DNA from 4 places in the Devosia sp. Z6_126 genome. Region 3 is predicted to be linked to each of the others. Evidence: predicted binding sites of a transcription regulator. Region 3 holds the regulator's gene; each other region holds the start of a gene.

What was found. Region 3 encodes LexA, which represses DNA repair genes until DNA is damaged. Its sites were predicted from a motif close to TGTTCNNNNTGTGTTCNG; they were not measured.
Region 1: a site for LexA is predicted at 2,665-2,682, ahead of AC3YOG_RS00260 (PA0069 family radical SAM protein). Genes of this name have one in related genera too.
Region 2: a site for LexA is predicted at 1,588-1,605, ahead of def (peptide deformylase). Genes of this name have one in related genera too.
Region 4: a site for LexA is predicted at 3,572-3,589, ahead of ruvC (crossover junction endodeoxyribonuclease RuvC). Genes of this name have one in related genera too.

Annotation. Positions count from the first base shown of each region.
Region 1 is NZ_JBYUNO010000001.1:42,759-49,803, reverse strand. Features, by position in the region: gene AC3YOG_RS00270 (site-specific DNA-methyltransferase) at 1-626, opposite strand, end outside; gene rnhB (ribonuclease HII) at 709-1,380, opposite strand; gene AC3YOG_RS00260 (PA0069 family radical SAM protein) at 1,445-2,593, opposite strand; gene AC3YOG_RS00255 (MDR family MFS transporter) at 2,920-4,404, shown strand; gene moaB (molybdenum cofactor biosynthesis protein B) at 4,463-4,999, opposite strand; gene AC3YOG_RS00245 (MFS transporter) at 4,977-6,275, opposite strand; gene AC3YOG_RS00240 (uracil-DNA glycosylase) at 6,373-7,045, opposite strand, start outside.
Region 2 is NZ_JBYUNO010000001.1:259,398-266,442, forward strand. Features, by position in the region: gene AC3YOG_RS01320 (DUF6894 family protein) at 1-215, shown strand, start outside; gene AC3YOG_RS01325 (SRPBCC family protein) at 248-718, opposite strand; gene AC3YOG_RS01330 (ArsR/SmtB family transcription factor) at 715-1,077, opposite strand; gene AC3YOG_RS01335 (GFA family protein) at 1,127-1,513, opposite strand; gene def (peptide deformylase) at 1,633-2,148, shown strand; gene fmt (methionyl-tRNA formyltransferase) at 2,278-3,198, shown strand; gene truA (tRNA pseudouridine(38-40) synthase TruA) at 3,202-3,939, shown strand; gene AC3YOG_RS01355 (hypothetical protein) at 3,936-4,508, opposite strand; gene AC3YOG_RS01360 (hypothetical protein) at 4,523-5,065, opposite strand; gene dapE (succinyl-diaminopimelate desuccinylase) at 5,062-6,213, opposite strand; gene dapD (2,3,4,5-tetrahydropyridine-2,6-dicarboxylate N-succinyltransferase) at 6,299-7,045, opposite strand, start outside.
Region 3 is NZ_JBYUNO010000002.1:69,556-76,600, forward strand. Features, by position in the region: gene trpC (indole-3-glycerol phosphate synthase TrpC) at 1-327, shown strand, start outside; gene moaC (cyclic pyranopterin monophosphate synthase MoaC) at 324-806, shown strand; gene AC3YOG_RS07155 (molybdopterin molybdotransferase MoeA) at 803-2,005, shown strand; gene lexA (transcriptional repressor LexA) at 2,114-2,827, shown strand; gene AC3YOG_RS07165 (NUDIX domain-containing protein) at 2,833-3,234, shown strand; gene AC3YOG_RS07170 (IlvD/Edd family dehydratase) at 3,934-5,763, opposite strand; gene AC3YOG_RS07175 (2-dehydro-3-deoxygalactonokinase) at 5,978-6,898, shown strand; gene AC3YOG_RS07180 (2-dehydro-3-deoxy-6-phosphogalactonate aldolase) at 6,910-7,045, shown strand, end outside.
Region 4 is NZ_JBYUNO010000003.1:471,919-478,963, reverse strand. Features, by position in the region: RNA gene ssrS (6S RNA) at 107-265, shown strand; gene AC3YOG_RS14540 (5-formyltetrahydrofolate cyclo-ligase) at 293-877, shown strand; gene AC3YOG_RS14535 (TIGR00282 family metallophosphoesterase) at 877-1,692, shown strand; gene AC3YOG_RS14530 (YebC/PmpR family DNA-binding transcriptional regulator) at 1,765-2,511, shown strand; gene AC3YOG_RS14525 (GGDEF domain-containing protein) at 2,528-3,319, opposite strand; gene ruvC (crossover junction endodeoxyribonuclease RuvC) at 3,631-4,137, shown strand; gene ruvA (Holliday junction branch migration protein RuvA) at 4,134-4,751, shown strand; gene ruvB (Holliday junction branch migration DNA helicase RuvB) at 4,849-5,889, shown strand; gene ybgC (tol-pal system-associated acyl-CoA thioesterase) at 5,923-6,315, shown strand; gene tolQ (protein TolQ) at 6,526-7,045, shown strand, end outside.

The sequences.
Region 1 (7,045 bases), on a different contig from region 3:
GGCTTTTGTGTGGGATGCACCTTGCCGTCGTCCTCGCCCTTGAGGCGCTCATTGCCGGTGCACAGCGGAAACAGCCAATCGGAGCGCATCTGCGTGTCGTCATTGGCGAGCTTGAGCGCTTCATAATTGAAGGTGACGCGGCTTTTCTGGTTCTTGGCCGCCCAGATCAGCGTTTCATGGGCATTGGTGAACCTTGTACCCCGGAAATTGGGCATCGGATTGGCCTTGCGCCAGATCACGTCGTTGAGCATCCAGAAGTCGAGATCCTGGAGTGCCGCGCCAACGCGGAAAATGTTGTGGTAGGAGCCGATGACCCACAGGGCGCCATCGGGCTTGAGCACGCGGCGCGCCGCCGCCAGCCAGGCGCGGGTGAAACGGTCGTAATGGGCAAAGCTGTCGAACTTGTCCCAATCATCGTCCACCGCATCGACGCGGCTTTGATCGGGACGGGTCAGGCCCGATTCCAGCTGCAGATTATAGGGTGGATCGGCAAACACCAGGTCCACCGAGCCAGCGGGCAGGCTGTTCATATGGTCGATACAATCGCCCACAAGAATGGTGTCGATGGGGAGACGCCTTGGCTCCTCCGCAAAGGCCGGTTCGGCCCGACGCGCGGTACGCAACATACACTTAACCCTAACGCAACACTAACGCTCCTGTTGTAGCGCCTCAGGGTTAAGGGAGCGTGTGCAATGGGTTAGCGTGGAGTTAAGAGGCGAGCAGGACCGGGACAGCCGCCAGCGCCAGCCGCTCGCGCGCTTCAGCAACAGGGGCAAAATCGGCGCGGTGATGGCGGCAGGGACCATGGTCCTTGAGGGCGCGCATATGCTGGGGCGTCGAATAGCCCTTGTGGCTGGAAAAGCCGAAATGGGGTGCATCGCAATCCATGATCCGGCACATCCGGTCGCGCGTGACTTTCGCAACGATGGAAGCGGCAGCAATCGAAACGCTGCGACCGTCGCCGCCCACCAGCGCCAGGCCTTCGCAGGGCAGCCCCATCGGCACATCGCGCCCATCCACAAGGACACGGTCCGGCGTAACGCAAAGGCCGTGTACGGCCTGGGTCATGGCCCAGAGCGTCGCGCCGCGAATATTGCGGGTGGCAATGATGGAGGGGGGCGCGATCACCACCGAAACCCGGGCGGTGCCCACGATCTGGGCGAACAGCGCCTCGCGCACCTCTTCGGTCAGCTTTTTGGAATCGTTGAGGCCAAGTGGAATGCAGGTGGGATCAAGGATCACCGCGGCAACGACCACGGGGCCCGCAAGAGGGCCGCGGCCAGCTTCATCGACGCCCGCGACCACGCGCGCCCCACGGGCCTGCGCGGCAAGCTCGTGGGAGTAATCGGGCTCAAGCTGGATGGGTGATTCGATCAGCATGCCGCAGCATTGCGGCGAGGGCCGGTGCCGTCAACCCGGCGCCAGGTCGCGCCGGGATCACAAATCAGAAGAGGCTCATCTGCCGGTCTTCGAGCTTGGGGGCGACGAAAAGGTCGCTGCGCAGGCCCGGAAGCTTGGCGTCGAGCCCATAGCGCTCGCGCGCTTTTTCAAAGCGCTGGGCCAGGAGGGTCGCATACGGGCCTACGCCGGTCATGCGGGTGCCCCAGCGCGAGTCATAATCCTTGCCACCACGGGTATCGCGCACCAGCGACAGGACATGACGGACGCGGTCGGGGAAATGGCGCAGCAGCCATTCGCGGAAGATGTCGCGCACTTCGCCAGGCAGGCGGAGAAGGATCATAGCCGCACCCTTGGCGCCTTGCGCCGCGGCGGCATCCAGAATGCGCTCGAGCTCCATGTCATTGATCGCCGGGATCATTGGCGAAGCCAGCACCGAAACCAGAATGCCCGCTTCCGACAAGAGGCGAATGGCTTCCAGCCGCCGGGCAGGGGAGGAGGCGCGCGGCTCCATCTTGCGGCTGAGCTTGTGGTCCATCGAGGTCATGGAAATGCCGACCTTGACGAGCCGGAGCTTGGCCAACTCAGTCAGAAGGTCGAGGTCGCGGATCAGGAGCGCCGACTTGGTGGTGATGGTAACGGGGTGGCGCGTTTCCAGCATCACTTCGAGGATGCCGCGCGTCAGCTTATGCTTGCGCTCGGCGGGCTGATAAGGGTCCGTATTGGTGCCCATTGCCACCGGCTTGACGCGATAGTTCTTGGCGCCGAGTTCCGCGCGCAGCGCTTCCACCGCATTGGTCTTGACATAGATGTCGCGCTCGAACTCGATGCCGGCGGAATGGCCGAGGAACGCGTGGCTGGGGCGGGCAAAGCAATAGGAACAGCCATGCTCGCAGCCGCGATAAGCATTGATCGAGCGATCAAAGCCGATATCGGGGCTGTCATTGCTGGTGATGATGGTCTTGGCGCGCTCGATATGCTCGATGGTTTCGAACTGGGGCAGTGTTTCGACGCTGTTCCAGCCGTCATCAAAGCTTTCCCGGGCCTGGCGCTCGAAGCGGCCGCTGCGATTGGATTGCGCGCCCCGGCCGCGATTGCGGCTGGGATCGACCAGTTCGCGCCGCGCCAGATCGGCGTCGCGGCTGCGGCTGAGCTTTTCCAGGGCTTCAAAGGACGGCGCTTGATAAAGGGCCATGAGGCGATCTCCTTGCGCTTGCCGGTCGAATCGCGACGGCTCGCAGCGTGGGATTCACATAGCGCACGCACGAGAACAAAACAAGAACAAGGGTGAACGGCTGAGCTGCCTAGACCCATCAAATGGGCGTGGGGAACGCCGGATGCAAGACTGCCCTGCGTTCTGGCGGGTGGACGGGCGCGCTTGCACCCACTAAACCACCCGACCCGGCCAAGGGCGCTGAACCCCACTCGCTTAGGCGATGTCGAAATCGGGTTGGCCCGATCGTCACGGCTGTGTTCCAGCTGCCCGGGACCGAACAAATTCAATTCTGCGAAAGGCACACCATGTCCAGCGATGCTTCTGTTTTAGATGCTGTGCCCCCATCCGCCGCCGCAGCCGAGCCGGGCCTGGGCGCGCGCAATCGGCTGGTAATCAACCTGCTGCTGGTTTCGGCCTTTGTGGTGATCCTGAACGAAACCATCATGGGCGTGGCGCTGCCGCACCTGATGACCGATCTGGGGATCACCGCAAGCGCCGGCCAGTGGCTGACCACGGCGTTTCTGCTGACCATGGCGGTGGTGATTCCCATCACCGGCTTCTTGCTGCAGCGCTTTCATACGCGGCCGGTGTTTGTTGCTGCCATGAGCACGTTTTCGCTCGGCACCCTGATCTGCGCCACCGCGCCTGGCATTGAACTGCTGATTGCGGGTCGGGTGGTGCAGGCCATCGGCACGGCGATCATGATGCCGCTGCTGATGACCACGGTGATGAACCTGGTTCCGCCCGCAACGCGGGGCAAGACCATGGGCAATATCTCGACCGTGATCTCGGTGGCGCCAGCGATCGGCCCGACCATTTCGGGCCTGATCCTGTCGCAGTTGGATTGGCGCTGGATGTTTATCCTCGTTTTGCCGATTGCGCTGGGGAGCCTCGCGCTGGGATTTGCGCGCATCCGCAATGTTTCGACGCCCAAATCCGTGCCGATCGATGTGATTTCGGTCGGTATGTCGGTGGTGGGTTTTGGCAGCCTGGTTTATGGGCTGAGCGGGCTGGGGGAAGCTGCGAGCCATCCCGGTCCCGTGCCGGCCTGGGCGCCGCTGGTGCTTGGCGTCGTGGTGATCGGGCTCTTCGTGCTGCGCCAGCTTTCCCTACAGAAGCGCGACCGTGCCCTGCTTGATCTGCGCACCCTGCAAACGCCGACCTTCAGCATCTCGGTGGTGCTGATGGCGGTGATGATGATGGCGATGTTCGGTATGTTGATCCTGCTGCCGATCTATCTGCAGAACGTGCTGGGGCTGTCGACGCTGCAGACCGGCTTGATGCTGCTGCCGGGCGGCCTCGTTATGGGGCTCTGCGCGCCAGTGGTAGGTCGGCTCTATGACAAACATGGCCCCACCGTGCTGCTCGTGCCCGGCGCGACCATTGTGAGCCTCGTCTTGTGGAGCCTGACCATGGTTACGGAAAGCACGCCCTTTGGCTGGCTGCTGGCCGCCCATCTGGCCTTCAGCGTCGGTTTGTCGCTGATGTTCACGCCCCTGTTTTCGGCGAGCCTCGGTTCGCTCCAGCCCAAGCTGTATTCGCATGGCAGCGCCGTGATCGGCACGGTGCAGCAGGTGGCCGGGGCAGCCGGCACGGCGTTGTTTGTGGCGCTGATGACCCTGCAGTCGGCCAATCTGCTGGCCGGTGGTGCCGAGCCATTGGCGGCAGCGGCGGGCGGCATCCGCTCGGCGTTCTTCGTGGGGGCGATTATCTCGCTGTTCGCGATCGTGGCCGCATTCTTTGTGCGCAAGCCCAAGGGCGGCACGCCGGGCATGGTGCACGGGCACTAAGCTTCTCAAGGCTGGTGGAACTTCAGAACGGCGGCCTTCGGGGCCGCCGTTTTGCGTTTCAGCGCTCGGCGAGGCGTGGCATCACTTCCACGAAATTGCAGGGTTTGTGCCGATAATCGAGCTGGTCGCGCAAAATGCCCTCCCAGGCGTCCCGGCAGGCGCCGCGCGAGCCGGGCAGGGAGAACACAAAGGTTTCCCCGATCAGCCCAGCCGTGGCGCGCGACTGAATTGAGGACGTGCCGATCTTGGTGGCCGAGTATTGGTGGAACAGCACCGAAAAGCCGTCCATGCGCTTGTTGAACAGCGGCTCGATGGCTTCAGGCGTGACGTCGCGGCCGGAAAAGCCAGTGCCGCCCGTGGTCAGCACCACGTCCACTTGCGGGTCCGCAACCCAGGCCTGAACTGCCGCCCGGATCGCCTGCACATCGTCAGACACGACGCTGCGGCCAGCGGAACGATGACCATCGGCTTCCAGCATGGAAACAAGCAGGGCGCCGGAGGTGTCGGTCTCGAGCGTGCGGGTGTCCGATACGGCGAGCACGGCGATGGACAGGGGCCGGAACTCGCGGTCGTCAAATCTTGCCGTGATAAACATCGCTTTGCTCCGCTGCAGCCTGCTGTTCGTCGAGTTCGGTTTCCTCGAAATCGGCCCGAGGATCAAGCGCCACCGTTTCTGGCGTCACCTGCTCGTCCGAGGCCATGGGCTGGAACGGGGTGCGCGTAGCTGCATCGGGCGCGTTGCGGATGCGCATGCGCAGAATGGCCGCGACGGCCAGGATGGCGTGGAAGATACCCGTGACGACAAAAAGCCCAACCGGCTGGAATGCACCCATGATCATGGAAGCGACGGCGGGGCCGATGGCGAGGCCAACACCCAGGGTCAGCAGCATGCCGCCAGCGATCTTGGCGAACTCGCCTTCCTTGGCGAAATCATTGGCATGGGCCACCGCCACCGCATAAAGCGGATTGGCGGCAAAGCCATAAGCGGCGAACAGCACATACATCGGCCAACCGGCGGCGGGGTTGAGCAGCACCAGGGTCAGGGCCACGAGGGCAGCAAAGGTGGACAGCCCGATCATCACCAGGCGGCGATCGATCCGGTCAGAAAGACGGCCAAAGGGAATTTGCGCGGAGGCCCCCAGAATGGCGGCAAGGGCAAAAAGAAAAGCGATGCCGCCCGCATCGAGCCCCTGGGCATAGCCGTAGACAGGCGCCAGGGTGCCAAAAGTGCCATTGGCCATGCCGCAGCAGAATGCGGCAATCGCGGCAATGGGAGAGGTGCGGTAAAGGAGGCGCAGATCAAGCCGCGCCGAGGATAGGGGGCGCGGCTGGGGCGTCGAGGTGAGGGCGGTCGGCAGCACTGCGCAAATAAAGCTGATCGCGCCCAGCACGAAGGGCACATAGCCGGCGGTGCCGGTCATGGACATGGCGAACTGGCCGAGCACCGACGAGCACATATTGACCGTGACATAGATCGAAAAGGTCGTGCCGCGGCTGCGGTTATCGGTCACCTCATTGAGCCAGCTTTCAACGATCATCGCGGCGCCGGCAAAGCAGAAGCCCGATAGCGCGCGCAAGACAATCCAACTGATGTCGTTGACCATCAGCAGGTTAAGGAGGATCGTGACCGTGCCAATCGCCGCCATCACGGAAAACGCGCGGATATGGCCGACATTGCGCACAATCAGCGGCACGACGAGCGAGCCCGAAACAAAGCCTACCGACCAGCCAGTGCCGATCAGGCCGAGCGAGAGCAGCGAGAAGCCTTCTTCTGCGCCGCGAACCGAGAGCAAGAGACCCTGCAGGCCACCCCCGAACATCAGCAGGGCAGAGCCAAGGAAGAGGGCGTAAATCTTTACAACGGAGGCCATGACGCTTTCGGGGGAACGGAGTTGATTCGACTGAGTGTGGTTGGATCACGCAACGGTGACATTAAGGGGGCAAAATCCCCCAGCCCAAGCTCCAATGTCAGCCGATGCCCAATTGGTCCATTTTGGCCTTGAGGCTGAGCAGGTCGCGCCAGGCCTGCTGCTTTGCCGCAGGATTGCGCAGCAAATAGGCGGGATGGAGCGTGGCGATGGCCTCGGTTTGATGGTTGCCGATGCTCACCGGGCTCCATTTGCCGCGCATCTTGATGATGCCCGTACTGGTGGAGAACACCGTCTGCATGGCCGGGCCGCCGACGGTGAGCACAAGACGGGGCGCCACCAGCTCCACCTGCCGTTGCAGGAAGGGCAGGCATAGGGCCAGCTCCTCGGGCGTGGGCACCCGATTGCCGGGCGGACGCCATGGCACGGTATTGGCGATATAAACCTTGGTGCGATCGAGCCCGATGGCGCCGAGCATCTTGTCAAGCAACTGGCCGGCGCGACCCACAAAGGGGCGCCCCTGCCGGTCCTCTTCGGCGCCGGGGGCTTCCCCGATCACCATGATCTGAGCTTGGGGATTGCCATCGGCAAACACCAGCTGGGTGGCACGGAGCTTGAGCCCGCAGCCATCATAGGCGCGCAGGATCTCTTCGAGTTCAACCAGGTTCTGCGCCTTGGCCGCAAGGCTGCGCGCTTCGGCCGGATCGCCCCCGAGTGCAGGCATGGGTGCGCTCGGCGCGGGCGAGGCGGCGGGATTGGGGACGGCGGGGCTG
Region 2 (7,045 bases), on a different contig from region 3:
ATGATGGTGACGTCTTGTTCAGGGACGAGATCGGCTCTGACCTGGCTAGTGACCACGCCGCGCGCGACGAAGCCTCAAGCGCCCTGGCGGAACTGGCCAAGGACCATATTCCCGGGGCCTACCCGCAAAAGAACATCACCATGTGGGTGCGCAATGAAGAGGGTGAGCCGATCCTGCAACTGGCGCTGAGCTTTGCCATCCGGCCCCTGAAATAGCGGCGTGGGCGCTGCCGACCAGTTCGCGCAATTCAGTCGAGCTCCCCGGCGTAAGCGGCCAACTGATCAATGGTGGTGCCCCAACCTTCATCAAAGCCCAGTTCGGCGTGCTTGTGGCTATCGGCGGCGTTTTTGTGGAGGACACGAGCGGAATAGCGAGTGCCCGGCCCTTCGGGCGTAAAGGTGATGATCGCCGTCAGCGCCAGCCATGGCTCGGTGGGACGCCAGCCTTCGGCCAGGGCCGTGGTCCAGACCAGGCGCTGCTCGGGCAAAACCTCGAGAAAGCAGGCTTCCACATGGGGTTGGAATGGCCCCTCCCCTTCGCGCATGCGGGTTTCAAAGCCGCCGCCGGGGCGCAGATCGAGCTTAACCACCTCGCACTCGATGGGCGCCGGGATCCACCAGCGCGCGAGATGCTCCGGCCGGCTCCAAGCGGTCCAGACCTTGGCGGGCGCTGCGTTGATGAAGCGAGTAATGGTGAGTTCGTGGTCGCAAACAGTCATGGATTTGGCTCCTCGGACAGATGGTTTTCGACATAAGCCGCGAGCCGATCCGCCCCGGCGCTCCAGAATGCGCGTTGCTCGGCCAGCCAGCTTTCGGCTTGCAGCAGCCGCTCAGGCTCGATGCGGCAGGTGCGAATACGGCCGGTTTTTTCCGTCGCTATCAAACCGGTCTCCTCAAGCACCCGCAAATGCTTGAGAAAGGCGGGCAGGCCCATGGCGAAGGGCTCGGCTAGTTGCTTGACCGGCTTGGGGCCAGCCAGCAGCTGGCGGAGCACCGCCCGCCGTGTCGGGTCGGCAAGGGCGTGAAAGGCTCCGTCGAGGGCTGGGTCATAGTTCTCCATGTGGTGAACTATAGACATCAGTTCACCACTTGGCAAACTAAACCTGTTGCGCGTTGGTAAGGGGCGCTCAGGCGGCGTGCGGTGGGTCCTGCTCGAACTGACCGGCGCCCTTCACCGGTGTGAGCCAGGGTTCGCGGCGCTTGATCCAGCCTTCGCGGGTGGGCACGAAGGCGGCCGGGACCTGATCGAGCGAACCCAGCACGATTTCAGCGCCGGTTTCGTCGAGGTGGAAGAGCGGCGCGCCGCATTGGGGGCAAAAGCTGCGCCCCTCAAAAGTGGCGTAAGTGCCGGTGATCGAGAAGCGGTCGACCGGCCAGTCGGCATAATACAAAAAGGTGCTGCCGGTTTCGCGCCGGCAGTCGGTGCAATGGCAAAGGCCCACTTTGAGCGGTTCGCCCGTCACTTGGTAGCGCACCGCGCCACAGCGGCAACCACCCTGATAGGTTGTTGGCATGGCGTTATTCCTCCCTGTTGCGGCAACGGAACGGCCTTGGCCGGGTTCCAGCGCAGTTGACCGGAAGCGCCGAAAATACCATATCGGGAACAATTCCCTTTTTGCCTGGACGAATTAACATGGCTATCCGCCCCATTCTTGTGTTGCCCGACCAGCGGCTGCGTGCCGTCGCCGATGCCATCCCCGAGGTGGACGAGGAGATCAAGACGCTGGCCAAGGACATGCTGGATACCATGTATGACGCGCCCGGCATTGGTCTTGCCGCCCCCCAGATCGGGGTGATGAAGCGCATCGTGGTCATGGACCTGGCGGGCGAAGGCGAAACGCCCGATCCGCTGGTGATGATCAATCCCGAGATTACCAAGGTTTCCGACCAGATCCAGGTGACTGAAGAAGGGTGCCTGTCGATCCCCGAGCTTTACTATGAAGTGGAGCGGCCTGACGCGGTGACGGTGAAGTACACCGATCTGGATGGCAATGAAGTGGTTCGCGATGCCGATGGCAAGTTGGCCGTTTGCATCCAGCACGAGATCGATCATCTCGATGGCGTGCTTTACATCGACTATCTCAGCCGCCTCAAGCGCGACCGGGTGATCAAGAAGTTCGACAAGGCCGCCAAGCGCGCTGCGGGGTAGCCGCGCCACGACCACGTGGTTCGAGGCTGCGCTGCGCTGCGCACCTCACCATGAGGTCTACTGCAGGAGCGCAGTAGACCGATGATCTAAAAGTCTACCGAACTGTAGGCGTGCCCCAGGAGTTTGCCGATGCGCGTTGTTTTCATGGGCACGCCCGAATTTGCCGTGCCGACCCTGTCCGAGATCGTTTCGAGCGGGCATGAGGTGGTGGCAGTTTATACGCGCGCCCCAAAGCCAGCCGGGCGCGGGCAGGCGGAACGCAAGTCGCCGGTGCATCTGGCGGCTGAAGCGATGGGCATTCCCGTGTTGACGCCGCGCTCACTCAAGGGCCCTGACGAGCAGGGCGTATTTGCGCTCCATGATGCCGATCTCGCGGTGGTGGTGGCCTATGGGCTCATTCTGCCCAAGCCCATTCTGGAAGCGCCGCGTGAGGGGTGCCTTAACCTCCATGGCTCCTTGCTGCCGCGCTGGCGGGGCGCCGCGCCGATGCAGCGCGCGATCATGGCCGGGGACACGCAAACCGGCGTCATGGTGATGCGCATGGAAGAAGGGCTCGACACCGGCCCGGTAGCGCTGGGCGAAGTGATCCCGATCGGCCCCGATACCACGGCGGGCGAATTGCACGACACGATGATGCGCGTGGGGGCCGATTTGATGGGCCGGGCGCTGGCGGCACTCGAGCGCGGGAGCCTCGACTTCACCCCGCAGCCCGAAGCTGGCGTGACCTATGCCAAAAAAATCGAAAAAGGCGAAACCCGGATCGACTGGTCGCGGCCGGCGGCTGAGGTGCACAACCATATTCGTGGGCTGTCGCCCTTTCCGGGCGCGTGGTTCGAGATCGAGCTCGGGGGCAAGCCGGTGCGCGTCAAGGCTTTGCGCTCGAGCCTTGCTGAGGGCTCAGGGGCGCCCGGCACGGTATTGCCGGAATTGACCATTGCCTGCGGAACGGGCGCCGTGCGGCTCGTGCAGGTGCAGCGCGAAGGCAAGACCGCGATGGATGCCGCGACGTTTCTGCGCGGGGCTGGGGCCCTGCCAGCCGCCGTTGCCTGAGCCATGGCGCGGTTCAAGCTCGTTCTTGAATATGACGGAACCCCGTTTTCGGGCTGGCAGGTGCAGCCCACGCGGCTGAGCGTGCAGGGCGTGCTCGAAGACGCCATCGAGCGGTTTTCGGGCGAGCGGGTGGTGACGCAAGCGGCCGGGCGCACCGATGCGGGGGTGCATGCGTTGGGCCAGGTGGCGCATTTCGACCTTTCCCGCGCATGGGACCCGTTCCGGGTGCGCGAGGCGCTCAACTATCATTTGCGGCCCCATCCGGTGGCGGTGATATCGGCCGAAGCGGTGGACGAGAGCTTTGAAGCGCGGTTTTCCGCCACCGCGCGCCACTATGAGTACCGCATCCTCAATCGACGGGCGCCCGCGGTGATCCAGCGCAACCATGTGTGGCACCTGCCCCTGCCGCTCGCGGCCGAACCGATGCACGAAGCGGCGCAGGGCATTTTGGGGCTGCATGATTTCACCACTTTCCGGGCGGCGGAGTGCCAGGCCAAGTCGCCGCTGCGCACGCTCGACCGGCTCGATGTGCGGCGCGAGGGCGAACATATCGTCGTGGTGGCGAGCGCGAGGAGCTTCTTGCATCACCAGGTGCGCTCGCTGGTGGGCTCACTCAAGCTCGTGGGTGAGGGCAAATGGGCGCCGGAACGCTTGCGCCAGGTGCTCGATGCGCGCGACCGGCGGCAATGCGGGGCGATGGCGCCGTCAGCCGGGCTGTATCTGACCGGCGTCGACTACTAGACGGGCGGCGGCGGCACTGTCGGCATCAGCATGCCGTAGAACAGCAGCAGCCCGATGCTGGCGCCCACCAGCTGGGCGACAATGAACATCGCCACCTGCATGGGCGAGAGCGTCACGATCAGGCGGGCAATGTTGATGTCGATGATGATCACGACGATGATCACGCCGAAAAAGGCAATGCCGCCGCCATCGCCCACCAGCAGCAGGAGCAGCGACAGGAAGGCGGTGAAGAACGTGGTCCAGTTATCGGCGACCAGGAAGGGCACGAAGCCATCGGTGCGCCCGAGCTGGCGCAGCACCACATAGGCGAGAGCCGCCTGAAGCAGGAACAACACGCCATTCATCAGCAGGCCACGGGTGGCCAGGCCCGGCTCAAGCCCCAGGCCGAACAATTGCGGCACAAAGGCCGAGATCGCGTTGGCCAGGAGGAAGGCGATAAAGGAGCCGATCAGCCCGCGCTGGCTGAAATCGAAAAAGCTTGCTGCCTGCCGGTTGCCGGTCAGGAGCGCAAAGCAGCCGCGTGCCGCACTGGCCAGTTCATCGCGAAAACTCGTGGTCGGCTGGGCCAATGGTTACTCGGCAATCATAGGGGGGACGCGGCGGGGTTCAGGAGCATGTAAAGGCTCACCGGCATGCCGACAAGCAGCGCGATCGTTAAAACTGCAAATGCGACCGAAACGCCTCGGCTCCAGCCGGCCGCAACACGGCCGAGGCGATAAAGCAAATAGCCCAGCGCGAGCCAGACCAGCAGCAGCGCGGGGCCGCCGATGAGGGAAACCACCGTCCCGGCAACGAGATAGGCCACCAGCGCATAAATGCCGGGGACCAGCAAAGTGCGCAGCGGGGCCGGGCTGGCCAGAACGCGCTTGGTGATCTGGATGGCCAGCAGCAGCGCCAGGATGGACAGCGCCTGCACCACCAGCGCCGAAGCGATGCCCATCATGCTGGGCATGCCAACGCCCATGGAGGCGAAGGCGACGGACAGAAAGGCGAAAAACAGGAAGATGGACAGCGCGGCCGCGAGGCCTGGATTGGTCAGCGTGAAGTGCTGCGACCAGGCGGGGTCACCGCGCAGCAGCAGCATCCAGCCGCGCCAGGCCCGGGTGAGCGCCGCCCAAAGCTTCACGTAACCGCACCGGCAAAAAAGCGGCGCATGAATTGCGTGTAGATCTCGGTCAGCCCAGTGAGATCGGAGATGGCGATGTGCTCGTCGATCTTGTGCATACTGGGGCCCACAAGACCACATTCCACCACCGGACCATAGGGGGCAATGAAGCGGGCGTCCGAAGTGCCGCCGCCGGTGGAATATTGCGGGCGCTGCCCGGTGCAGTCCGCGATGGTGTCCGACAGCAATGCAACATGCTCGCCGAGGGAGGACAGGAAGGACAGCGAGGGGCGGCCGGTGATCTCGAACCGCACGGTGGTGCCGGCGGGATCCACCTCGGCGATGCGCTCGCGCACCCATCGTGCAAGGGTGTCGGGGGTCCAGCCATCGTTGAAGCGGATATTGAAGCGCAGCGTCCCGGCGGCGGGGATCAGATTGGCAGTGGGATTGCCCACATCGATCGAGGTGAGCTCGAGATTGCTGGCGGGGAAATGCTCGGTCGGGGTGTCGAGACGCGTTTCGCTTAAGGCGAGAGCAATGCGGGACAGTACGGGGAGCGGGTTGTTGGCTTTTTCCGGATAGGCGACATGGCCCTGGGTGCCCTCGACGGTGACGAGGCCGGAGAACGAGCCGCGCCGGCCGATCTTGATGCTATCGCCCAGGGTGGCGGCGGAACTCGGCTCGCCCACCAGGGCGAAGTCGAAACGGTGGCCTTGCGCGTCGGCCCAGGCCATGAGCTTGCCGGTGCCGTTGACCGCGTCGGCCTCCTCGTCATTGGTGATGGCGAGCATGATCGTGCCGGCGTCAGCGGGAATGGCGGCGGCAGCGGCGACAAAGGCTGCAATGCCCGACTTCATGTCGGCGGCGCCACGGCCATAAAGCTTGTCCTCGCTGGGGCGGGCGGTGAAGGGGTCACTGGTCCAGAGGGCTGGATCGCCAGGGGGCACCACATCGGTGTGGCCGGCGAACAGGAGCCGCCGACCGCCCTGCCCCCGGATCGCGAAGAGATTGTCCACCGGGTAGGAGCCGTCGCCCTCAAAGCGCAGGCGGTGGATTGCGAAGCCCAGCTTTTGCAGTTCGGTTTCGAGCAGGTCGAGCGCGCCGGCCTCATCGGGGGTCACCGAGGGGCAGGCGATCAGGCGGGTGAGGAGGTCAACGGGGTCGGTCATATCGGGATGGTTCCGGGAGCGTGGCCCCACCCCACCCTGCCTCCCCCATCGAGGGGGAGGGTAAGGAGGAGCCTGCGCTGGCGTTTTAATCGCGGAGGAGTTCGTTGATGCCGGTCTTGGAGCGGGTTTGGGCGTCCACGGTCTTGACGATCACGGCGCAGTAAAGGTTGGGGCCGGGCTGGCCATTGGGAAGGGGCTTGCCGGGGAGCGAGCCCGAAACCACTACGGAATAAGGTGGCACCTTGCCGATATGGATTTCGCCGGTGGCGCGATCGACGATCTTGGTGGAAGCGCCGATGAAGACGCCCATGGAGATCACCGAGCCTTCGCCCACGACAACGCCTTCAACGATTTCCGAACGGGCGCCAATGAAGCAATTGTCCTCGATGATGGTAGGAGCCGCCTGCAGGGGCTCGAGCACGCCGCCAATGCCGACGCCGCCGGAGAGGTGGACGTTCTTGCCGATCTGCGCGCAGGAGCCGACCGTGACCCAGGTGTCCACCATGGTGCCTTCATCGACATAGGCACCTAAATTGACGAAGCTCGGCATCAAGATGACGTTCTTGGCGATGAAGGCCGACTTGCGGGCAATGGCGCCGGGCACGGCGCGGAAGCCGGCATCGCGCCACTGATTGTCGCCCCAGCCTTCGAACTTGGTCGGCACCTTATCCCACCAGGTCGAACCTTCAGCGCCACCGGTCATGGCCTTGTTGTCATTGAGACGGAAGGACAGGAGCACGGCGCGCTTGAGCCACTGATTGACCTGCCACTCACCATCGATCTTTTCGGCAACGCGGGCCTGGCCGCTATCGAGCAGGTTCAGGGCCGTTTC
Region 3 (7,045 bases):
GGCATGGATGCCCTGGTCGAGGTGCATGACCAGCTCGAGCTCGACCGGGCGCTGGCGCTCGACGCCGAGTTCATCGGCATCAACAACCGCAATCTGCGCACCTTCGAAACCCGGCTCGATACCTCGGTCAACCTTGCTGGCGGCGTGCCCGCGGGCAAGGTGCTGGTCAGCGAAAGCGGCATCAACGGCCACGAACACCTGCAGCATCTCGACCGCACAGCCGGCATCGGCACCTTCCTTGTCGGCGAATCGCTGATGCGCCAGGCCGATGTGGTCGCCGCCACCCGCGCCCTCCTGCAGGGTGTGCCCCAGGCCGCCCATCCATGAGCGAGCCGCAGCTGACCCATCTCAACGAGCGCGGGGAGGCCCGGATCGTTGATATCGGCGACAAGGCAGTCACCCGCCGCCGCGCCCTCGCCCAGGCGGTGATCAGCGGTCGGCCCGAAACCATTGCCGCCATCATGGGTGGCGCCCTCAAGAAGGGCGACGCCCTGGCCGTCGCGCGCGTCGCGGGCATCATGGCAGCCAAAAAGACCGCCGAGCTCATCCCTCTTTGCCACCCCATCCCGCTCACCAAGGTCAGCGTCGAGATGGAGGCGCGCGAGCCCGGCGCCATCACCATTCTTGCGACTGCCGAAACCACCGGCCAGACCGGGGTGGAAATGGAAGCCCTCATGGCGGCTTCCACCGCCGCGCTTACGCTTTACGACATGGCCAAGGGCATCGACCGCGAGATGGTTATTTCCGCGATCTGCCTACTCGAAAAATCGGGCGGCAAGTCCGGCGATTTCCAGCGGGCGCCATGAGCCTGCTCCCGGTTGAAGACGCCCTCGCGGCCATTTTCGCCCGCGTGCCGCCCGCCCGCACCGAGTCGGTGCCGCTTGAGGCCGCCGCCGGCCGGGTACTGACCGAGCCCCTGCTCGCCCGCCATGACCAGCCGCCTTTCCCCGCCAGCGCCATGGACGGCTATGCCGTGCGTGCGGCCGATATCGTGCCGGGCGCGATCCTAGATGTCGTCGGCACCGCCCAGGCCGGCGCCGGCTTTGGCGCGGATATCGCCCCGGGCACCTGCGTGCGCATCTTCACCGGCGCGCCCGTGCCCCCGGGCGCTGATGCCGTGATCATGCAGGAGGAAGCGACCCGCACCGGCGACCGCGTCAGCTTTGCCGCCCAGCCTCCCGTGGGGCGCAGCATTCGCCCGCTTGGCCACGACTTCCGACAGGGACAGGAGCTGATTCCGAGAGGCTCTCGCCTCACCCCCATGCAACTGGCCGTCGCGGCCGCCGCCAATTGCCCGACTTTGCCCGTCGCCGTGCAGCCGCGCATCGCGCTCCTCGCCACCGGGGACGAACTGGTGCTGCCCGGCACCGCTCTCGGGCCGGGCCAGATCGTTGCCTCCAACAGCTTCGGGCTGCGACCGCTCCTTGCGCCTTACGCCGCCGAGATCCGCGACTACGGCATCGCTCCCGACAACCGCTCGGCCCTCTCCGAACGCCTCGCCGCCATCTTTGCCGAAACCCCCGACTTCGTCATCACCACCGGCGGCGCCAGTGTTGGCGACCATGACATCGTTCAGGAAATCCTGCTGAGTCTCGGCGTGCAGCTCGATTTCTGGCGCATCAATATGCGCCCCGGCAAGCCGCTGATGTTCGGCACCCTCGGCAAGACCCTGGTGTTTGGCCTGCCCGGTAATCCGGTTTCGGCCATGGTGACCGCCGCCGTCTTCATCAAGCCGGCGCTGCGCCGCTGGCTGCGCGTTGCCGAACCCGCCCCCTGGCACCTGCCGCTCCTCGCGCCCACGCCGCCCAATACCGCCCGGCGCCATTTCATGCGCGCCCAATTGGTGCATTCAAGCCAAGGTGCGGGCTTGCTCCCGATCAGCGAAACCGATAGCGGTCATACCTCTTCGCTGGCCCGTGCCGATATGCTGCTGGTGCAGCCGGAATACGATTCCGGGCAACCCGCCGGCGCCCTTGCTGCGGCCGTTCCGCTGGACGGGTTCTAAGCAGAGCCAAAGAATTTTCTCCTGCGCCCTTGAGCGTTATTGCAGAACATAACTGGAACACCTATGCTCGTTCAGTCTTTGTTCCGATTCTGCGATTGAAGGGCTCCGATGCTGACGCGCAAGCAACATGAACTGCTGATGTTCATCCATGAGCGGATGAAGGAAAGCGGCATTCCCCCTTCGTTTGACGAAATGAAGGACGCGTTGGATCTGGCCTCCAAGTCGGGCATTCACCGCCTGATCACGGCGCTCGAGGAGCGCGGCTTCATCCGCCGCCTGCCCAATCGCGCACGGGCGCTGGAAGTGCTCAAACTCCCCGATTCGATGAACCCGGCACTTGGCGGCCGCAAGGCGCGCTTCGAGCCCAGCGTCATTGAAGGCAATCTGGGCCGCGTTGCCGCTCCGCCGCCTCGCTCGGGCTGGAGCGATGATTATGTGCGCCCCGTGGCCGTGCCGGTCATGGGCCGGATCGCCGCCGGTACCCCCATCGAGGCGATCCAGAGCCATTCCCACACCATCTTGGTGCCACCCGAAATGCTTGGGCCTGGCGAGCACTATGCGCTCGAAGTGCGCGGCGATTCGATGATCGATGCCGGCATTTTCGATGGCGACACCGTGCTGATCCGCCGCCAGGATGTTGCCGGCACCGGCGAGATCATCGTCGCCCTGGTGGATGACGAGGAAGCCACCCTCAAGCGGCTGCGTCGCAAGGGCAACACCATCGCACTCGAAGCGGCCAATCCCGCCTACGAAACCCGCATCTTCCCGCCCGATCGCGTCAAGGTCCAGGGTCGCCTTGTGGGCCTGCTGCGCAAATATTGATCCCGATGGTCGAAAAACTCTGTCCCGTCCTGCTGCGCGGGGTGGGGCAAGAACGCCAGTGCTTGGCGTTCAGGCATCCTTTGGCTGGGTTGGAGCTGGTGAAAGGAACGCGGGAAGGCTCCGAGCCGATGGAAGTCGGTGCCCTGCGCGAACTCGCAGAGGAGTCAGGCCTCCAGGCAGAAGCTTTGCGCACGCTGCCATCCAGCAATTCCATTGCAGAGCAACAGCTTTGGCACTTCGTTGTGGTGAGTGCCGCGGCTCCCGTGCCCGAACACTGGCGTTACTTTACCCATGATGATGGCGGTCATTGGTTCGAGTTCTTCTGGTGGCCACTCGAGTGCCAACCCGGACCCGAATGGCACCCCATGTTTCAGCGGGCCCTCGCCCACATCGCTCGCCACGCCTGAAGCCCAACTCGGCCAAGAAACTATCGTCTTCAACGGAACTCGATTGCCGCCCTAAGGTCCTCATCGGGCTGTACCAGACCAGCGCCTTTGAGCCCCTCTTCCCGCTCCCCCTTGAGGGGAGGGCCGGGGTGGGGGTGCAGGCCCCTCCCGCGCAAGAGCGCCGATGTAGCCCCGCTCACAACAGCTTGCCTCCGGCCCCGTTACCCACGAGCCGGTCGTCCATCCTCCCGACAATAACTTATCCCCGCCCCCACCGATCACCCCCATAGTCTCCTCATCCGTGCATCCAAGCGAGATCATGACGAGTGGTTGGTGCGTGGAGGCTGGGGGATCGTGGGTCGCCGCGATCCGGCCGGTGTCCGCAAGAGCCGTGGGCCTCTATCGTCCGGTGGTCTTGGGTGAAGAATCGCGATGGCAGCTGCACTGGTCATCGGAACCCTGATGTGGCGCAGGCAGCGGTGCCCGCCAGGGTTTAGTTCGACATCCGCGGAATCTGGCATGCGCCGCAGGAGGGAGCGGGCATCGGCACCCAGTCGCTGTTGGCGGGGCGGAGCTTCCGTTTTGCGCAACGTTTTTTGAGGCAATGCCTCGCCAACGCCGCTTTCAACCGGAGGCCCCGCGCCGACCGGAGTTTTGCCGTGCCTTGGAAAGAAAAAATCCCCGCCGAAGCGGGGATTTCGAAGTCGTTGTCGGCTGAGCCTAGTGGTTGTCGCGCGGCACGCCATAGGTCTGGGCAATGCGCTGGTAAGCCACTGCTGGCTTGAGCACGGCGCCGTTGCCGAGCTGGTCCACCAGCCCGCGCTGGATCTCCTGCCAGGGCGTCTGGTGCGCGGGGTACTTGTAGCCGCCCGCTTCCGCCAGTTCCTGCCGGCGCGTCGCGATCTCGGCGTCCGAGATCAGGATATCGGCGGTGCCATTGTTGAGGTCGATACGCACCCGGTCACCCGTGCGCAGGATGGCAAGGTTGCCGCCCGCCGCCGCTTCAGGCGAGGCGTTGAGGATCGAGGGCGAGCCCGAGGTGCCGGATTGGCGCCCGTCACCGATACAGGCCAGCGCGTGGACACCCTTCTTGATGAGGTAGGCAGGGGGTCGCATATTGACCACTTCAGCCGCCCCCGGATAGCCGATCGGGCCCGCGCCGCGCATGAACAGCAGCGTGTGCTCGTCGATATCGAGCGAGGGATCATCGATCCGGTGGTGATAGTCCTCGGGACCATCGAACACCACCGCCTTGCCCTCGAACATGCCGGGATGCTCGGGATTGGCCAAGTAGCGCTCGCGGAACTCGGGCGAGATCACGCTGGTCTTCATGATCGCGTTATCAAAGAGATTGCCTCGCAGCACCAGGAACCCCGCTTCTTCCTTGAGCGGCTGCTCGAAGGGGCGGATCACCTTCTCGTCCTGGATGGGCGTGTTGCGGCAGTTCTCGCCGATGCTCTTGCCGTTGACGGTGGGTGCATTCTCGCGGATCAGCCCCTGCTTCATCAGCTCGTTGACCACCGCCGGCACGCCGCCCGCATGGTAGTAATCCTCGCCGAGATATTCGCCGGCCGGCTGCAGGTTCACCAGCAGCGGCACCTTGTGCCCATAGGTCTGGAAGTCCTGCAGGTCGAGCTCGACACCGATATGCTTGGCGATCGCCTGGATGTGGATCGGGGCGTTGGTCGACCCGCCAATCGCGGAATTGACCACGATGGTGTTGATGAAATTGTCCTTGGTCATGATGTCGGAGGGCTTGAGGTCCTCATGCACCATGTCGACGATGCGCTTGCCCGTGCGATAGGCCATTTCCTGGCGATCGCGATAAGGCGCGGGGATCGCTGCCGAACCCGGCAGCTGCATGCCCAGCGACTCGGCCAGCGAGTTCATCGTGGTCGCCGTGCCCATCGTGTTGCAGAAGCCGGTGGACGGCGCCGAGGACGCCACCAGCTCAATGAACTGCGCATAATCGATCTCGCCGGCCGCCATCATCTGGCGCGCCTTCCACACAATGGTGCCCGAGCCGGTGCGCTCACCCTTGTGCCAGCCATTGAGCATCGGCCCGACCGAGAGCGCAATCGCCGGGATGTTAACCGTGGCCGCACCCATCAGCATGGCCGGGGTGGTCTTGTCGCAGCCAATGGTCAGCACCACGCCATCGAGCGGATAGCCATAAAGCACTTCCACCAGCCCGAGATAGGCCAGGTTCCGGTCCAGGCCCGCAGTGGGGCGCTTGCCGGTTTCCTGGATCGGATGCACGGGAAATTCGATGGCAATGCCACCGGCTTCCCGGATGCCTTCGCGCACGCGCTCGGCCAGCACGATATGGTGGCGGTTGCAGGGGCTGAGGTCGGAGCCGGTCTGGGCGATGCCGATGATGGGCTTGTTGCCCTGCAATTCCTCGCGCGATACGCCGAAATTCATGTAGCGCTCAAGATAAAGCGCGGTCATGTCCGGGTTCTCCGGATTGTCGAACCAGGCGCGCGAGCGCAGCTTCTTGGGCGCGCTGCCCTGCCCATTGGGGGAAGAGAAGCTGTTGTCTGCCGTCATTACCTTATTCCTCAATAGTTCCGCCGAGGCGAATACAGGCTGCTGTTTGCTACAGTTCTAGCATGTTAGTTGCAGGAGTGAACGCCAATCCTGTTGGATTTCGTCGCCCCTTGCGCTCGCAGGACAACCGGGCGGCGTCGAATCGGCTAGGCGCAGGCCAGCGCAGCGACTAGGTTTGCCCGAAAGTGCGGGGCGAACTGCAAGAGGGGCAAGCATGAGTGAATTTGTGGATTGGGTCGGGGTTGATTGGGGCACCTCCAACCTGCGGGCTTGGGGCCTGAGTTCCGACGGCACGGTGATCGTTGCGCGCAAATCCGACCAAGGCATGGGCAAGCTGACGCGCGACCAGTATCCAGGCGTGCTCGAAACCTTGCTCGATGGTCTAGTCGGCAGCAACGGTGGCCCGCTCGACGTATTGATCTGCGGCATGGCCGGCGCGCGCCAGGGCTGGTTCGAAGCGCCTTATTTGGAAGCGCCAACCGATTTGCGCGGCCTGATTGACGGCGCAGTGCGCCCGCCCATGCCCAACAATCACCTGGCCCCGGCAATTCTGCCCGGTGTGTGCCAGAAGGCCGGCGGCGACAATGTGATGCGCGGCGAGGAAACCCAGCTACTGGGCCTCGCGACCCTGCGCCCCAATGCCCATGGCGTGGTATGCATGCCCGGCACCCATTCCAAATGGGTCAGCATGAATGGCACCCGCATTGAGCATTTCTCCACCGCAATGACGGGCGAGCTCTTCGATCTGCTGCGCCATCATTCGGTGCTGCGCTATTCGCTGACTGAAGACAGCAATGGGCCCGAGCGCGCCGAAGGCTTTGCCGCGGGTGCAGAGGTCGGCCTCGAGCGGCCCGAACAGCTCACCAGCGAGCTCTTTGCGGTCCGCGCCAGTTCGCTCCTGTCCGGCCGTCAGCCCGGTTGGTGCACCGGCTATCTTTCGGGCCTCCTGATCGGCACCGAAATTGGCAGCCGCCGTGCGCTGATCGGCGAACAAACCGTTCCCTTGATCGGCGCCCCCGCGCTCTGCGCCCTTTATGCCGAGGTGCTCGGCATGATCGGGGCACAAGGCGAAGCCGTGGATGGAACCGAAGTGGTGCTCGCCGGCCTTAAAGCTGCACGTGCCTTTATCGTCTGATTGGAGACCCCATGCCCCACCGCCACCTGATCGCGATTCTGCGCGGCATTACCCCGCCCGAAACGCTGGATGTGTGCCACGCCCTTGTTGCGGCCGGCATCACCATGATCGAAGTGCCCCTCAACTCCCCCGACGCCCTGACCAGCA
Region 4 (7,045 bases), on a different contig from region 3:
GACGCCATCGGATTGGTCGACATATAGCGGGTTAATTGGCCCGCCGCGATTTGCCAGATTTTGTGCTGCGCGGCCCTTTGCACCCGCCTGCGAAAGGCCTATATGTCGAGCGCTGCCCGGTGCGTGTTGGATACCAATATCCCCGGGGCCTTATCGATCCTAAAGGGAGCTGTCCCTGACCGGGCCCGTGGGCTCGGACATACGGCGCCCACCTACGTAAGTAGGTTCCCGGGATCGCCTATCCCACGGCCAGGGTGGCACCTTATTTTCGCGACAGGCAATAAAGCGCCTTATGGTTGTTGAGCGTAACGAAGACACCAAGGCGAGCTTGCGACAATCGGCAAAGGCCCGCCGGGCGGCGCTCCCCGCCGGTGAGCGGGCCCAGGCGGCCGAGAGTGTTACCCAGCTGTTTTTTTCCGAGCCTCGGTTCGGGCTCGCCCAGGTGATCGCGGGCTATTGGCCGCTGGTGGATGAGCTGGATTGCCGGCCAATTTTGCTGCGCTTGCTCGATGATGCCCGCACCGTGGTGTTGCCGGCGATAGTCCGGCCGCACGGCCCGCTGCAGATGCGAGTGTGGGAGCCGGACGCACCGCTTTACCCGGCGGGGTTCGGCACGCTCGCTCCCTCCGAACTTGCGCCTCACGCCCACCCGGACCTGGTGCTGGTGCCTCTCCTGGGCTTTGACCGGCTGGGCACCCGGCTGGGCTATGGCGGTGGTTATTATGACCGCAGCTTTGCCGAGCGCGAAGGGCGGCCGCTGATGGTCGGCCTGGCTTACAGCGCGCAAGAGTTTGACGCCATTCCCCGGGACGAGCATGACATTGCGCTGGACGCTGTGATAACGGAAACCGGCATTCGACAGTTCGGCGGCAGATAATGAAATTTCTATTCTTGGGCGACGTCGTGGGCCGTGCAGGCCGCGAGGGAATTGCCGATCGCCTGCCCGGATTGATCGAGCGCTACGGCTTTGATTTTGTGGTGGTGAACGGGGAAAATGCCAGCCATGGGCGCGGGCTGACCGAGCCGCATTTCAACGGCATCCGGGCGGCGGGCGCCGATATCGTGACCCTGGGCGACCATGCGTTCGACCAGCGCGACACCATCTCGTTTATCGAGCGGGAAACGACGCTGGTGCGGCCCATCAACATGGCGCCAGGCACCCCCGGTCGCGGGGCGATGTTTGTCGAGGGCCGCAACGGGCATCGGGTGCTCGTGATCAACGCGCTCGGGCGCGTGTTCATGGGGCCCGCCGATGATCCGTTCCGGGCGGTAGAAGCGGCGATTGCCGCCTGTCCGCTGGGCGAGCAGGCCGACGCAATTATTGTGGATTTTCACACCGAAGCGACCTCAGAAATCCAGGGCATGGGGCATTTCCTCGACGGGCGGGCGAGCCTGGTCGTCGGCACCCACACCCATATTCCGACGGCTGACTTGCGCATTCTCAAGGGCGGCACGGCGCTGCTGGCGGATGCGGGCATGTGCGGGGACTACGACTCGGTGATCGGGGTGGACCCCGACGAGCCGCTGAACCGGTTCCTCACCGGCATTGCCAATGGCCGGTTCACGCCAGCCGAAGGGGAAGCGACCTTGTGCGGCGTGGCGGTGGAAACCGATCCGCGCACGGGCCTGGCGGTCAAGGTGCTGCCGGTGCGGGTGGGCGGGGTCTTGGCGCAGGCGTTGCCCGAGTTCTAGCCCGCTTCACATTCGCGCCGGGCTTGCCTATAACGCGCCACCACAACAACACCACACCCCAAGGACTGACCGATGGCCGGCCATTCACATGCCAAGAACATCATGCACCGCAAAGGCAAAAGCGATGCGGTGCGTTCCAAGGTCTTTTCCAAGCTGGCGCGCGAAATCACGGTGGCCGCCAAGATGGGAATGCCCGATCCGGCTTTCAATTCCCGGTTGCGCCTGGCGGTGACCAATGCGCGCGCCCAGTCCATGCCCAAGGACAACATCGATCGCGCTATCAAGAAGGCGATCGGCAGCGACGGCGAGAACTATGACGAAATCCGCTACGAGGGCTATGGCCCAGGTGGCGTCGCGATCATCGTGGAAACGCTGACCGACAATCGCAATCGCACCGCCTCCAATGTGCGCTCCTACTTCTCCAAGAATGGTGGCGCGATGGGGGAAACCAACTCGGTCGGGTTCATGTTCGACAAGGTTGGCGAGATCACCTATCCGGCAAGCGCCGGCAGTGCCGATGAGATCATGGAAGCCGCCATCGAGGCAGGCGCCGATGACGTCGAAAGCGACGAAGAGGGCCACTATATCTACACGAGCTTTGAGGCGATGGTGGAAGTCGCCGCCGCGCTGGAAAAGGCACTGGGCGAAGCAGAATCAGTCAAGGCCGTGTGGAAGCCGCAGACCAATACCCCCATCGATGCCGACAAGGGCGCGACGCTGATGAAGTTGATCGCTACGCTCGAAGAAGACGATGACGTGCAGAATGTTTATTCGAACTTCGAGATGAGCGACGAGGACATGGCCAAGCTGGCCGACTAAGCCTCGACAAGGTTCCTCAGGCGCTTTGCAGGGCCTGGGGAAAGAACTGATCGGCCGCGACGATCGTCACGCGATTGCGGCCGGTTTGCTTGGCGTCATAAAGGCGCTGATCGGCAATCCGGAACAATTCGGAAAAACCGATGGCGCTGCCGAACACGGCGCCACCAATGCTGACGGACAGGGCTTGTACGGTGCCGCGCGGCACAAATTCAGCTTCATTGACCGCGCTGCGGATGCGTTCGGCAATAGCGCGAGTGATGTCGGCATCGACGCCCGGCAGGAACACGCCAAATTCCTCGCCGCCCATCCGCCCCACCAGATCTCCCGCCCGCAGCACCGAGCGGATCGCCCGGGCGATCACCGTCAGGGCAAGGTCGCCGGCATCGTGGCCGAACCGATCGTTGATGGATTTGAAGTTGTCGGCGTCGATCACCAGCAAGGCACCGCCCGGGGTGCTGCCGGCGCGCGCCAACTGCGTCGTCACCTGGGCGGTGAAGGCGCCGCGATTCAGACAAGAGGTGAGGCTGTCCGTGCGGGCGACCATGCCGAGCCGGCGATTAGCAATGGCAAGGCGCCGCAGCCGCAAGCTCAGGAGAAAAAGCAGCGGCACGCCCAGGAAGATGGGTAGCACCGTAGCGCTGATCATCGCCCGTTGCAGCGCTGCACCACCTAGATTTTCAAATAGCAGGGCATTGAACCCGACGGAAACCAGGACGCAGCCCAAGGTGCCGAACACGGTCCAGCGGGTGACGCTCGACCAGGTACGTGAGCCGCTCCCCCCGATGCTATCCTGACAAGGGCTAGCCATTGGCTACCCACCTTTCCGGGCGCTGCCCATAGGTGGTGAGCGCAGACGCGAGCGAGTGCCCAGGGCGGGATAACGCGGTCAGGCGCGGCAATGCACAGAAGCGTCGCGGCGCCAAAGGGGCGCAGCAAACCAGGTCACAGCTCATAAGTTAATGCCCCTTCATGAACATTGCCGAACCTAGAAGGCGCTTCTTGAAAATGGGGTTTGTGCAATGGGTGGAATTTTACGCGTGTCGCTTCTTCCACAGGGCTCCGTTGCTGCTTTGTTCACTTCTGCTTGGTAGGAGAAGCGCCTTCAGGTATGGGTGAAACATGACACCACCAGTGCGAATCATCGGCATCGATCCAGGACTGCGGCGCTGCGGTTGGGGGGTAATCGAAACCCAGGGCAATAAGCTGCAATTCATCGCCTGCGGCACGGTCACTCCGCCCACGGAAGGCGAATTGGCGCAGCGCCTCGCGATCCTTTTTACGGAGTTGCTGGACCTGCTGGAGCGGTTTGCGCCCGATGAGGCGGCGGTGGAAGAAACCTTCGTGAACTCGGGACCGCGCTCGGCGCTGATCCTGGGACAGGCGAGGGGGGTGGCGCTGATGACGCCGGCCCATCGCGGCATTCCGGTGGCGGAATATGCCACCAATCTCGTGAAGAAATCGATCGTGGGCACCGGGCATGCGGAGAAGGAACAGGTGGCGCTGATGGTCAAGACCTTGCTGCCTACGGCCAAGATCAAGGGCGCCGACGCGGCCGACGCGCTCGCCATCGCCATTTGCCATGCCCATCACCGGGTTGCGGCGCAACGGGCACGGATGAGCGCATGATCGGCAAGCTCAAGGGTGCCGTCGACAGCTTTGGCGATGATCATGTGCTCATCGATGTGGGGGGGGTCTGCTACGAGGCTTTTTGCTCGTCGCGCACTTTGCAGGGATTGCCGCGGGTCGGGGAAGCAACCGTGGTGTTTATCGAAACCGTGGTGCGCGAAGACATGATCCGGCTTTATGGCTTTGGCAGCGAAGCCGAAAAGGGCTGGTTCAACCTCCTCATGACCGTGCAGGGCGTTGGCGCGCGGGTGGCGCTTGGGATCCTGTCCGCCCTGTCACCATCGGAATTGTCGAGCGCTATTGCACTAGGTGACAAGGCGATGATCGGGCGGGCCAATGGGGTTGGGCCCAAGCTGGCGTTGCGATTGGTGACCGAGCTCAAGGGCAAGGCGCCGCAGGGCGGGGGCATTGACGCGGGCACGCTCGGGCTGCAGACCGCCTTAGGCGAGGGAACAGCTAGCGGGAATGTAGCCGATGCAGTTTCCGCTTTGGTCAATCTGGGGTATTCGGGGGCGCAAGCTTCCGCCGCCCTGGCGCGGGTTGTGGCCCGTGAGGGGGATGATACCGCGACCGAAAAGCTGATCCGGCTGGGCCTGCGCGAGTTGAGCCAGTGATGGTCTTTCCGAGCCGCTCCGCCGCCAGCGCTGAGCCGGCGAACATGATGTTGGAGACAGCCATGGTGCTCCCGCTAACGCAAGTCAGGGCATCCGTTTGACCGATCTTACTTCTCCCGTTGCCGGGCGCGATGAGCCACTGGATGTGGCACTGCGCCCGTCCGGCTTTTCGGAATTTGTCGGGCAGGCGGCGGCGCGTGCCAATCTTGAGGTGTTCATCGAGGCCGCCAAGAAGCGCGGTGCGGCGCTCGACCATGTGTTGTTCGTTGGCCCACCAGGGCTGGGCAAGACCACGCTGGCGCAGATCATCTCGCGCGAGCTTGGGGTGGGTTTTCGCGCGACTTCGGGCCCGGTGATCGCCAAGGCCGGGGATCTGGCGGCACTCCTGACCAATCTCGAAGATCGCGATGTGCTGTTTATCGACGAGATCCATCGGCTCAATCCCGCGATCGAGGAGGTGTTGTATCCCGCGATGGAGGATTTCCAGCTTGACCTGATCATCGGGGAGGGGCCGGCGGCACGCTCGGTACGGATCGATCTGGCGCGGTTTACGCTGGTGGGCGCGACGACGCGCGCGGGCTTGTTGACCACGCCGCTGCGGGATCGCTTCGGCATTCCCGTGCGCCTTAATTTCTATACGCCCGAAGAGCTGGTGCAGATCGTGCAGCGCGGCGCCCGGCTGTTGGGCACGCCGATGGCGCCCGATGGGGCGCTGGAAATCGCGCGCCGCTCGCGCGGGACACCCCGCATTGCCGGCCGGCTGTTGCGGCGGGTAACGGATTTTGCGCTGGTCGAGGGCTCGAGCGAGATCACGCGGGCCATTGCCGACAAGGCCTTGTTGCGGCTCGATGTGGATGCCCGCGGGCTCGATCAGCTGGATCGGCGCTATCTGACGATGATTGCCGACTTCTATGGCGGGGGGCCCGTAGGGATCGAGACCATTGCGGCTGCGCTGAGCGAGCCGCGTGACGCGATCGAGGAGATTGTCGAGCCTTATCTGATCCAACAAGGTTTCATCCAGCGCACCTCTCGGGGGCGAATGCTGACGGGCACGGCATTCCAGCACCTGGGCAAAACCGTGCCGCAGGGCTTTATCGGGACGCAAGCAACCTTGTTCGAGGAGCCCGAGGAGCCGTGAGCCGGAAGATCCGCCAGATCAGCCGGTTGCGCCATGGCTGAGCCGCATGTTTTTGCTGTTCGGGTCTATTATGAGGACACCGATTTCTCCGGCAATGTGTACCATGCCGCTTACCTCAAGTTCATGGAGCGGGCGCGCACCGAGTTGCTGCGGGCGCAAGGCATCCACCATGCCGAACTGGGCCGGGAAGGGCTTGCCTTTGCCGTACGCAGCATGCAGCTCGACTTCCGGGCGGCCGCGCACATCGATGATGTGCTGCGGGTGGAAACGCTGGTGGCAGGGGCAAGCGGCGCGCGCCTGCAGTTGAGCCAAGGCGTGTGGCGCGCCGCCGAACTGCTGGTCGATGCCCAGGTCGTCGTGGTGGCGATCAACATGGGCGGCAAGCCGACACGGCTGCCGGCAGCACTGCGCGCCCTGGCCGATTAGCGCGGCGTGGCGTCGCATGTCGGCGGTGGGCGGTTTGTTAACCTCTTCTTGACCATAATCGAGTCACAGAAAGAGTAGTACTTGCACCGGTGCTCTCAACGCTCCGTTAGGCAAGGCTTTTCTCTTAATTTTGACAGATTTGGGCCCCATCGCCACGGGTGCACGGGCCGGCAGCAAGAGGCCAGCCAGAAGGATCACGACATGGAAGCCATGGATGCGGTGGGCGCAGTAGCGCCGCACACGGACTTATCTATTTGGGGCCTGTTCTGGGCGGCCGACTGGATCGTGAAGTCAGTGATGCTGGGCTTGCTTGCGGCCTCGGTCTGGTGCTGGGCCATTATCATCGACAAGACCCTCACTTATCGCCGCATGCAGGCGGAGATGAACCGCTTCGAGCGCACTTTCTGGTCGGGGCAATCGCTGGAGGAGCTCTATCAGCAGCAGTCCGAGCGCACCTCGGGTGGGCTGGGCGCCGTGTTTGTTGCCGCCATGAAGGAATGGAAGCGCAGCCACGAGCAGAACGCGGCTTCCTTTGTCGGCATGCAGCAGCGACTCGACAAGGTGCTCGACGTCGCCATTTCGCGCGAAAGCGAGAACCTCGAAAAGCGGCTCGGCTTTTTGGCCACTGTTGGCTCCGCCGGCCCCTTTATCGGCCTGTTCGGCACGGTGTGGGGCATCATGAATGCGTTCACCGCCATTGCCGCGTCCTCAAATACCAATCTGGCTGTTG